Regions from separate parts of the Pedococcus bigeumensis genome, predicted to be linked through region 1. Evidence: predicted binding sites of a transcription regulator. Region 1 holds the regulator's gene; the other holds the start of a gene.
The links. Region 1 encodes LexA, which represses DNA repair genes until DNA is damaged. Its sites were predicted from a motif close to TCGAACANNTGTTCGA; they were not measured.

Region 1 (4,557 bases):
CTACGCGGGCACCAAGGAGGTCTCGGTCTACCTCGCGGAGCCCGCGCGGGGTCGCGGCCTGGGCCGCACCCTGTATGCCGCGTTGCTGGCGCGGCTCGACGCCGCACCCGGCGTGCACACCCAGGTGGCCGTGGTCGCCCTCCCCAACGACGCGAGCGTGGCGCTGCACGTGGCGTCGGGTTTCGAGCGGGTGGGGGTCCTGCGCGAGGTGGGGCACAAGTTCGGTCGGTACGTCGACACCGTGTGGTACCAACGGATGAGCCCGACGCACTAGCCCTCGGCTAGGGCAGCTCGAGCACCTTCTCGACCGTCGGCCAGATGAGGGCGGCGAGCTCGGCATGGCCGGCAGCCAACAGGTGCTGCCGGTCGGAGGCGAGCAGCTCCAGGCGCTCGGTGTAGCCGCTGAGCGTGCCGTCGTCGGTGTGGCACACAGGGATCCCGGCGCACGCGCGGACCTGCTCCGCCTCGTACCTGTCGATGATCGCCGTGAGCGTGGCGACACCCTTGGCGTTGATCGTCCCCTTGCCGGTGAACGGGGAGCACGGGTCCGTGTCGGCGAAGCCGGCCACGGCGACCGGGTCCTTGGCCAGCGCCTTGGCGTATCCCGCGGGGCTGCCGAAGTTGCTCACCACGAGGATGGTCGTCTTGGGTGAGGCGGAGTGCACCGTCTCGACGGCGGCGCGCACCGACGCCCGGAACTCGGGCAGGTGGGCGGCGTCGCTGCCGTCGCAGCGGATGTCGTTGTCGATGGTCTGGACGATCGCCAGGGCTGGGAACGGGACCTGGTCGAGAGCGGCCTCGGCCTGTGCCGGCAAGGTGGCCGCCTTCGCACCGTTCTCGGCGGTGTTCGCGACCGACCCCTGGGTCTCGGGCCGCACCTTGACGAGCCGGAGGTAGACGCTGTCCACCTTAGGGTCCGTCCCTGTGGCCCACGAGCTCTTCGGTGAGTTCTCCTGCGGACGGTCTGGATCGGCGCTCAGCCCGGTCAGCGCGGAGTGACCGAAGGCGATCACGCCCCGAGGGTGGTCTGCCTCCGCCGGACTGGTGGTCGTGGTGCGGCTGGTGGTCGTGTCGCGGCCCTGGGCGGCGCCCACCGATCCGTCGGGCTCCTTGCCGGCGCACCCGCCAGCGAGAACCACGGCCAAGGCCAGCGTGCTGGCCGCCACTGCTGGGTGTCGTGCCACGGTGAGCCCCCCTCGCAAGGCTGCCTCGGGTGCGCGGTCACGCCGACAGCTGCTGTTGCCAGCATGGGGGTGCAGCAGGCCGGTGGCAACGGGATATCGGCGTAGCCCCTGGGGGCCGCGCTCGGTCGTTCCGTCGGGACCGCGTGGTACCAACGGACGAGCCCGACACATTGGGGCTGGCGCATCGGGCCCTTGCTTGGCACTCTCGGAAATGCACCCCTGTCGCAGGCTGTGGAGGTTCGGAGATGGGCGCCATCGGAGTTGGGCCGTTCGAGAACGACGACGCACTCGACTTCCTCGACGAGCTCGAGGAGTCGGAACAGGACGCGCGTCGACGCAAGGTGGAGACCGCCCTCGTCCGGGTGGTCCGAGCGTCCGGCTACATCGAGGCGCCCACCATGTCCGAGGCCGTCGCGGCGGCAGCTGTGGTGGCCGCCAGCGACGACTTCGAGGCCGTGATCGGGGAGCGGAACGTGCCGCGCTGGCTCGACGAGGACCCGATCGAGGTCGACGAGCGGCTCGAGGAGCTCGCGACGCAGGCCCTGCACCGCGCCCTGAAGTCCGACGACAACGAGCTCTGGGAGCTGTGGGCCGAGGGTGATGGTGGCGAACGCTTCGCCACCAAGGTCACGCACCTGCTCGACGCCCTGGGGGAGTGACGAGCACCTGACGACCGCGGCCACCCACACGTATGCCGCGGCACGCACGAGGCGTACCGCGGCACACGGGGCAGCCGGCACCTGAGGGTCGAGGTCAGATGCGGCGCAGCACCGCCGTGACCTTGCCGAGGATGGTGGCATGGTCTCCGTCGATGGGGTCGAAGGCGGCGTTGTGCGGCATCAACCACACCTTGCCGTCCTTGCGCTTGAAGGTCTTGACGGTGGCCTCGTTGTCGAGCATCGCGGCCACGATGTCGCCGTTGTCGGCGCTGGGCTGCTGCCGGACGACCACCCAGTCGCCGTCGCAGATCGCGGCCTCGATCATCGAGTCACCGACGACCTGGAGGAGGAAGAGCTGACCCTCGCCGACGATCTGGCGGGGGAGCGGGAAGACGTCCTCGACGGTCTCCTCGGCCAGGATCGGCACCCCGGCCGCGATGCGACCCAGCACCGGCACGTAGGACGCCTCGGGGCGCTGGTCGTTGACGCCGGTCTCGTCGTAGGTCGCGGTCTCGTCCTCGACGCTGGCGCCGCCGCGGTAGCCGCGCATGTCGGCGGGGGAGTCGGGTGAGACGACCTCGATGGCGCGCGGTCGGTTGGGGTCGCGACGCAGGAAGCCCTTGCGCTCGAGCGTCGACAATTGGTGGGCGACCGAGCTGGGGGAGGTGAGCCCGACGGCCTCGCCGATCTCGCGCAGGCTCGGCGGGTAGCCACGGCGGTCGACCGAGTTGCGGATCACCTCGAGCACGCGGCGCTGCCGGACGGTCAGCCCGTCGCCGCGATCACGGTCGGGCAGTTCCTTGACGTTGTCGTCGCTCATGCCGCTTCCTCACTGGAGCAGGTACGGGTTTCAGGTGGGGCAGGTACGGGGTGTTCAGGTGGTGCTGGTGCCGGTCGGGCGCCTGTGCCGCGGCTGGTTCAGGGGGCTGTCAGGTGCTGCTCGATGTCACGCGTGGGGCGGCTGGGCCGGGCGTGAAAGGAGCGTTGTCAGTGGCCTCTGATGTGCTTGGGGCATGAACACAGCGTATGACTTTCGAACGTCTGTGCCAAACATGTGTTCGACGCGTGTCTTGATCCGTTCGAACATGCGTGCTAGAAATCACCTAGGCAGTTCTTCGCACACCCGTTCGATGAACTCGACAACCAGCTGGCATGCAGATGCCACGATGGAGGACCAGATGAGTGCAGCAGTCGCTTGGGACGTCGCCCCCGCACCGGTGCGGGTCCCCGTTCGCCCGGCTCGCCCGCAGCTGGTCTCGGTGCCCACCGGGGCTGCGGTGCCCGAGGTGCCGGCCACGCCGGTGCGCATCACCCGGGCCGGGCGGTTGGCCCTCACCCTGACGGTCGTCGTGGCCGCTGTGGCCCTGGCCGTCGCCCTGTTCAGCGGCGGTGCGTCCGCCACGGTGATCGACCACTCCACCACCGTCGGCGCGGGCCAGACCCTCTCCGAGATCGCCACCCAGCAGCTGCCGCAGCTGCCGATGGCCGAGGCCGTGGCCCAGCTCCAGATCGCGAACGACCTGACCGGCAGTGACATCCACGCGGGTCAGACGCTGCTCATCCCGCGCGTCGGCTGACCTGGTCACGAGCGCTGATGGACCGGGCAGCGTTGCCCGGCTGAGGGAGACGGGCAACGTCAGGCTGGACAGCCTCTGACGGCGCCGACCGAGTCAGCTGGCCTTGGCCAGGTGGGTCCACCGGATCGCGGAGGTGTCGCCCGCCTTCTCGATGGCGACTTGATCGACCCCCACGGCTGACGACGTCGTGGTGGTGCGGACCGGCATCCCCGCGGTGACCTTGTAGCTCGCGATACCCGGCAGCGCGGTGATGACGGTGCCGTCCTTGGGGTGGAAGCGCAGGTGGTTGAACTTCACGCCCGATCCAGCCTTGTCCACCGCGAGCTGGTCGACGTAGACGGGGGTCTTGTACCCACCGACGTTGGCCCAGGAGCTGATGGGGATCGGCGCCCCACCGCTGATCCGGTACGGCTCCTGCCGCTGACCGGTCTTGATGAAGGTCCCGTCCGCGGGCACGGCGTTGAGGTGGTTCCACACCCCGCCGGTGCCGGCCCGGTCGATCGCCGTCTGGTCGACCACCACGGTCGGCTTGGTGCCGCCGAAGACCGTCCACGACGTCACGATGACCGGAGCGCCGCCCGCGATGCGGTATGCCTCCTTGCGCTGGGCGCCCTTGATGAAGGTGCCCTCAGCCGGTCGCATCGGGAGCGTGGCCAGCGAGGTGCTCGAGATCAGGTAGGTCGGCTGGGTGCCGCCGAAGGCCGTCCAGGTGGACGCGAAGACCGGGGCCTTGCCGACGAGGCGGAAGACCTGCGAGGTCTCCCGCACCTTGATGAAGCTGCCCGAGGGTGGGGGCTTGTAGGCCTGGTCCTTGAAGTGGATGAAGTTGGTGGGCCAGTTGCGGTCGCCCCGGGGCACTCGCCAGCGCGAGGAGTAGCCGCCGCCGTAGGACGAGTCGGAGATGACGATGTAGGCGGAGGTCACCTCCTCGACGTAGCCGACGTGTCCGTAGCCGGGGGCGTAGGCGCTGCCGTAACCCCACTGCGCCACCGAGCCCACGGTGGCCGTCTTGTCGACCTTGAAGCCGCGTTTCGTGGCGTTGGCTGCCCAGCTTCCGCCGTTGCCCATCGCACTCTGCTGGGCGACTCCGTTGCGCGACAGTCGGTAGGCCACGTAGTTCACGCAGTTGTTGCCCGA
Region 2 (4,557 bases), on a different contig from region 1:
CGAGCGAGAGCGACCCGAGAACGAGATGGTCCGCGACCGATGCGGTCAGGCCGGTCATGTGCGAGGTGTAGACCGACACTGCGACGAACCCGACCGAGTTGAGGGTCCCGGCGATGAGGGCGAGCAGGGCTGCGAGGTACTGGTTCCGGCGGGGGCTGCGGTCGGCGCCCGCCAGGAAGCGCACCCGCCGGGCGACCACCGATCCCCGTCCGAGCCTGGCTGCGGGCACCTCCGGAACGATCACAGCCGGAGAGTACGCCCGGCCTGAGGGGTCAGTCGCGCTGGTGCTCGGGAGCGGCTGCGACGGCCTCCCGGATCACCGCCATCGCCAGCTCCGCCGGGTAGCCCTTGCGGGCGAGCATGCCGGCCAGCCGCCGCTTCTGCACGAGCGGCTCGAGCCCGTGCATGGACCGGAGCTTCTTGGCGACGAGCTGGGCGGCTCGGTCGCGCTCGGCCTCCGGGTCGATCTGGTCGAGGGTCGCCTTGGCCGTCTCGTCGTCCACGCCCTTGGTGCGCAGCTCCCGCGCCAACGCCCGTCTGGCCAGCCCTCGCCCGGCCTGTTGCGACCGGACGAGCATCCCGGCGTAGGCCTCGTCGTCGATCAGGCCCACGTCGGTCATCCGGTCGAGCACGGCCTCGGCGACGTCGTCGGGACAGTTGCGGGTGCGCAGCTTGTCGCGCAGCTGCTGGCGGCTCTTGGGCGACATGGCCAGCTGGCGCAGCACGATCTGGCGGGCCACGTCGTAGGCGTCCGGCTCCCCGTCGCGGGTCTGCAGGTCGGCCTCGGGGTCGCCGGGGATCGGCTGCCACGCCCGGGGTCGCCGGCTCGCCGGCTCACCCGTGGCCGGTGGCGAGGGTTCACGCGTCGCGGCCAGGGCCGCCTCGAAGGCTGCCCTGGCCGCGTCGTGTCGATCAGTCATGTCAATCCGGGTGATGGTTCAGAGCTCAGAACTCAGAACTCGACCGGCACCTCAGGCACCGCTGCGTCAGCCGGCTTGTCGACCTGGGGGCCGATGCCGAGCTTCTCCTTGATCTTCTTCTCGATCTCGTTGCCGAGGTCGGGGTTGTCCTTGAGGAACTGCCGGGCGTTCTCCTTGCCCTGCCCGAGCTGGTCGCCCTCGTAGGTGTACCAGGCACCGGCCTTGCGGACGAAGCCCTGCTCGACCCCCATGTCGATCAGGCCTCCCTCGCGGGAGATGCCCTGTCCGTAGAGGATGTCGAACTCCGCCTGCTTGAACGGCGGGGCCACCTTGTTCTTGACGACCTTGACCCTGGTGCGGTTGCCGACCGGGTCGCTGCCGTCCTTGAGGGTCTCGATCCGACGCACGTCCAGGCGGACCGAGGCGTAGAACTTCAGCGCCTTGCCACCCGTGGTGGTCTCCGGCGAGCCGAACATGACGCCGATCTTCTCGCGGAGCTGGTTGATGAAGATGGCCGTCGTGCCGGTGTTGTTGAGGGCACCGGTGAGCTTGCGCAGCGCCTGCGACATGAGGCGGGCCTGCAGACCCACGTGGCTGTCGCCCATCTCGCCCTCGATCTCGGCGCGCGGCACGAGGGCGGCCACCGAGTCGATGACGATGATGTCGATGGCGCCGGACCGGATCAGCATGTCGGCGATCTCGAGCGCCTGCTCCCCCGTGTCGGGCTGGCTGACCAGCAGGGCGTCGGTGTCGACGCCCAGCTTCTTGGCATAGTCGGGGTCGAGGGCGTGCTCGGCGTCGATGAACGCCGCGATGCCACCGGCGCGCTGGGCGCTGGCCACGGCATGGAGCGCCACCGTCGTCTTGCCCGAGGACTCCGGGCCGTAGATCTCGACCACACGGCCGCGCGGGAGGCCGCCGATGCCGAGCGCGACGTCGAGCGCGATCGACCCGGTGGGGATCACGTCGATCGGGGGGCGGACGTCGTCGCCGAGGCGCATGACCGCGCCCTTGCCGAACGACTTCTCGATCTGTCCCATGACGCTGTCGAGGGACTTTGCCTTCTGGTCCACCGTTGCGGAGTTCGCTCCAGCCATTCTGGCCACCATTCCTTCTTTCGCTTCGAGTCGGGCGCGCCTGCCTTCGACCCTCGGGCAGCTGCTCTGCTTCGGGTCAGACGCTAGGTGTCGGCACCGACAGCCGTCCGGGTCGCACTCACGACCTGTGGACGGTGGCTCTGTGGCAGTTCCACCTGGGGACGAACTTACCGAACACCTGTTCGAAATGCGGCACCCGACACGCGACACGCCGGGAAGGCCGATCGGCTCAGGAGGCTCGGCCCGGCCGGAGCATCGGCGTGTGGGGGATGCCGTCCTCGACGAACCCCCGACCGCTGGGAGCGAAGCCGAACGCGGCATACCAGTCCACGAGGTGCGACTGTGCGTCGAGCACCACGGCCCGCTCCCCTGCCAGGTCCAGCGCGACCTGCACGAGGGCGGCGGCGAGCCCCTGCCTCCGGGCCGGGGCCACCGTGGCGACCCGCCCGATGCGCAGCGCCTCGCCGTCGTCGAGCAGGCGCAGGGTCGCGACCGGCCGGCCGTCGTCCTCGACCCAGAGGTGCCGCGTCAGCGGCTCGAGGTCGCGGCCGTCGAGGTCGAGGTAGGGGCAGTCCTGCTCCACCACGAAGACCTCCGACCGCAGCGCCCACAGCCGGTAGGCCGTCTCCGCGTCGAGGTCGGCGAACCCCGCCACCCGCACCTGGGGCTCGGGCCGCACCTCGGACGAGCGGGTCATGAGAGCAGCAGCTTCTCGAGCCGACGGGCCGTGCCCACGACCCCGACCGCGCCCAGCACCACGAGGTAGGCGACGTGCGCCAGGACACCCCATCCCACCTCGCCCAGCATGAGCGCTCGCTCGAGGGCGACCCCGTGGTAGAGCGGCGTCACGCGCACCACCCACTGCAGCACCGCGGGGTAGGTCGAGAGCGGGAAGAACGTCGCCGAGAACAGGAACATCGGCTGGATGGCGAGGGTGATGTAGTCGAAGTGCACCCAGGACCTCATGAACGTCGTGGCGAACATCCCGAGGGCGGCGAACGCGAAGCCGATGAACACCGCGGCCGGCAGGGCCAGGACCGCCCACCACGAGCCCACCGCCCCGGCCAGCACCGCGACGACGAGGAAGGCCGCGGAGTAGAGCCCGCCCCGGATCAGCGACCAGGCGATCTCGCCGACCGCGATGTCGCGCGGGCCCATCGGCGTGGCCAGCACCGCGTCGTAGAGCTTGGCGTAGCGGAGCTTGAAGAAGACGTTGAAGGTCGAGTCGAAGACGGCACCGTTCATCGCCGAGGCCGCCAGCAGGGCCGGGGCGACGAACTGGGGGTACGTGACCTCGGCGCCCGAGTCGGTCGTGACGGTCTGCACGAGTGCGCCGATGCCGATGCCCAGGGAGAACAGGTAGAACACCGGCTCGGCGAACCCCGTGACCAGCGCGATCCACCCGTGGCGGAACGAGGTGATGTTGCGCTCGACGAGCATGCGGGCCAGACCCGCCCCGGCGGGCATCGGCACCAGGCCGCTCAACCTCGTCGCGGCCGGTCGGCTCGGGCGCGGGGTGGTCTGGGTGCTCACGGGACCAACCTCTTGGCGAAGGAGCGCTCGGCGAGCCACCAGCCGACGGCGACGTAGGTCGCGAGGACCAGCAGGTGGGCCACGAACGGCCCGGCGGTCACCGAGCCCGTGGCCACGTCGCGGCAGGCCTCGACGCCGTGCCACAGCGGCGTGACCCAGGCGATGGGCTGCATCCAGCCGGGCAGCTGCTCGATCGGGAAGAAGGTGCCGGAGAACAGCATCAACGGTGTGACCACCCAGCGGAACAGGATGTTGAAGCCGCTGTCACCCTCCTGACGCGCGGTGAAGGCGAAGATCGGGGTGGTGAAGGCCAGGCCCGTGAGGATGGCGATCGGCAGGCAGAAGACCGCCGAGACCGACCGGAACCCGCCGAAGAGGGCGGCGACCCCCATGAAGATCGTCGTGGCGGTGGTCAGGTGGGCCGCCACCGCGAGGAAGTGGCCGCGCAGCACGTCGCGTACAGACATCGGCGAGGCGAGCATGGCGTGGTAGCCCATGTTCCACTTGATGTAGCCGAGCACCTGGTAGGTCGACTCCCCCATCGCCACCCACATCGTCTGGGTCGCGACGATCGCCGGCACGACGAACTGCAGGTAGGGCAGCCCGTCGACGCCACCCACGCGCTCGTTGACCAGCGACCCCAGCCCGACGCCCATCGCCAGCAGGAAGAACAACGGCGAGAGGAACCGGCCGATGATGCTGCCCCGCCAGGTGCGCCGGTAGACGGTGAGGAAGTAGGAGAACACCGCGAGCACCCGCTCGCCGGCCGACAGGGGCGGTCGCGGGCCGTGCGCCGCCCGGCTCAGCGCGTCGGTGTGGAGGGGCGTGGCAGCCGACATCAGTCGACCAGGGTCCGGCCGGTCAGGTGGAGGAACACGTCCTCGAGGGTGGCCCGTCGCACCAGGGACGACAGCGGCTCGATACCGCGCGAGTGCACGACCGCGGCGGCCTGGTCGCCGTCGTCGGCGTAGACGAGCAGCCGGTCGGGCAGCACCTCGACCCGCTCG

Region 2: recA (recombinase RecA) is a predicted target of LexA. The motif match lies at 2,188-2,203, and genes of this name have one in related genera.

What each region holds. Positions count from the first base shown of each region.
Region 1 covers NZ_BAAAQS010000001.1:899,777-904,333, forward strand. The annotation lists gene ABD262_RS04365 (GNAT family N-acetyltransferase) at 1-274, shown strand, start outside; gene ABD262_RS04370 (SGNH/GDSL hydrolase family protein) at 282-1,184, opposite strand; gene ABD262_RS04375 (DUF4259 domain-containing protein) at 1,430-1,843, shown strand; gene lexA (transcriptional repressor LexA) at 1,938-2,663, opposite strand; gene ABD262_RS04385 (LysM peptidoglycan-binding domain-containing protein) at 3,022-3,420, shown strand; gene ABD262_RS04390 (CHAP domain-containing protein) at 3,514-4,557, opposite strand, start outside.
Region 2 covers NZ_BAAAQS010000005.1:56,699-61,255, forward strand. The annotation lists gene ABD262_RS15970 (YoaK family protein) at 1-244, opposite strand, end outside; gene ABD262_RS15975 (regulatory protein RecX) at 273-920, opposite strand; gene recA (recombinase RecA) at 953-2,017, opposite strand; gene ABD262_RS15985 (GNAT family N-acetyltransferase) at 2,247-2,714, opposite strand; gene ABD262_RS15990 (ABC transporter permease) at 2,711-3,550, opposite strand; gene ABD262_RS15995 (ABC transporter permease) at 3,547-4,389, opposite strand; gene ABD262_RS16000 (ABC transporter ATP-binding protein) at 4,389-4,557, opposite strand, start outside.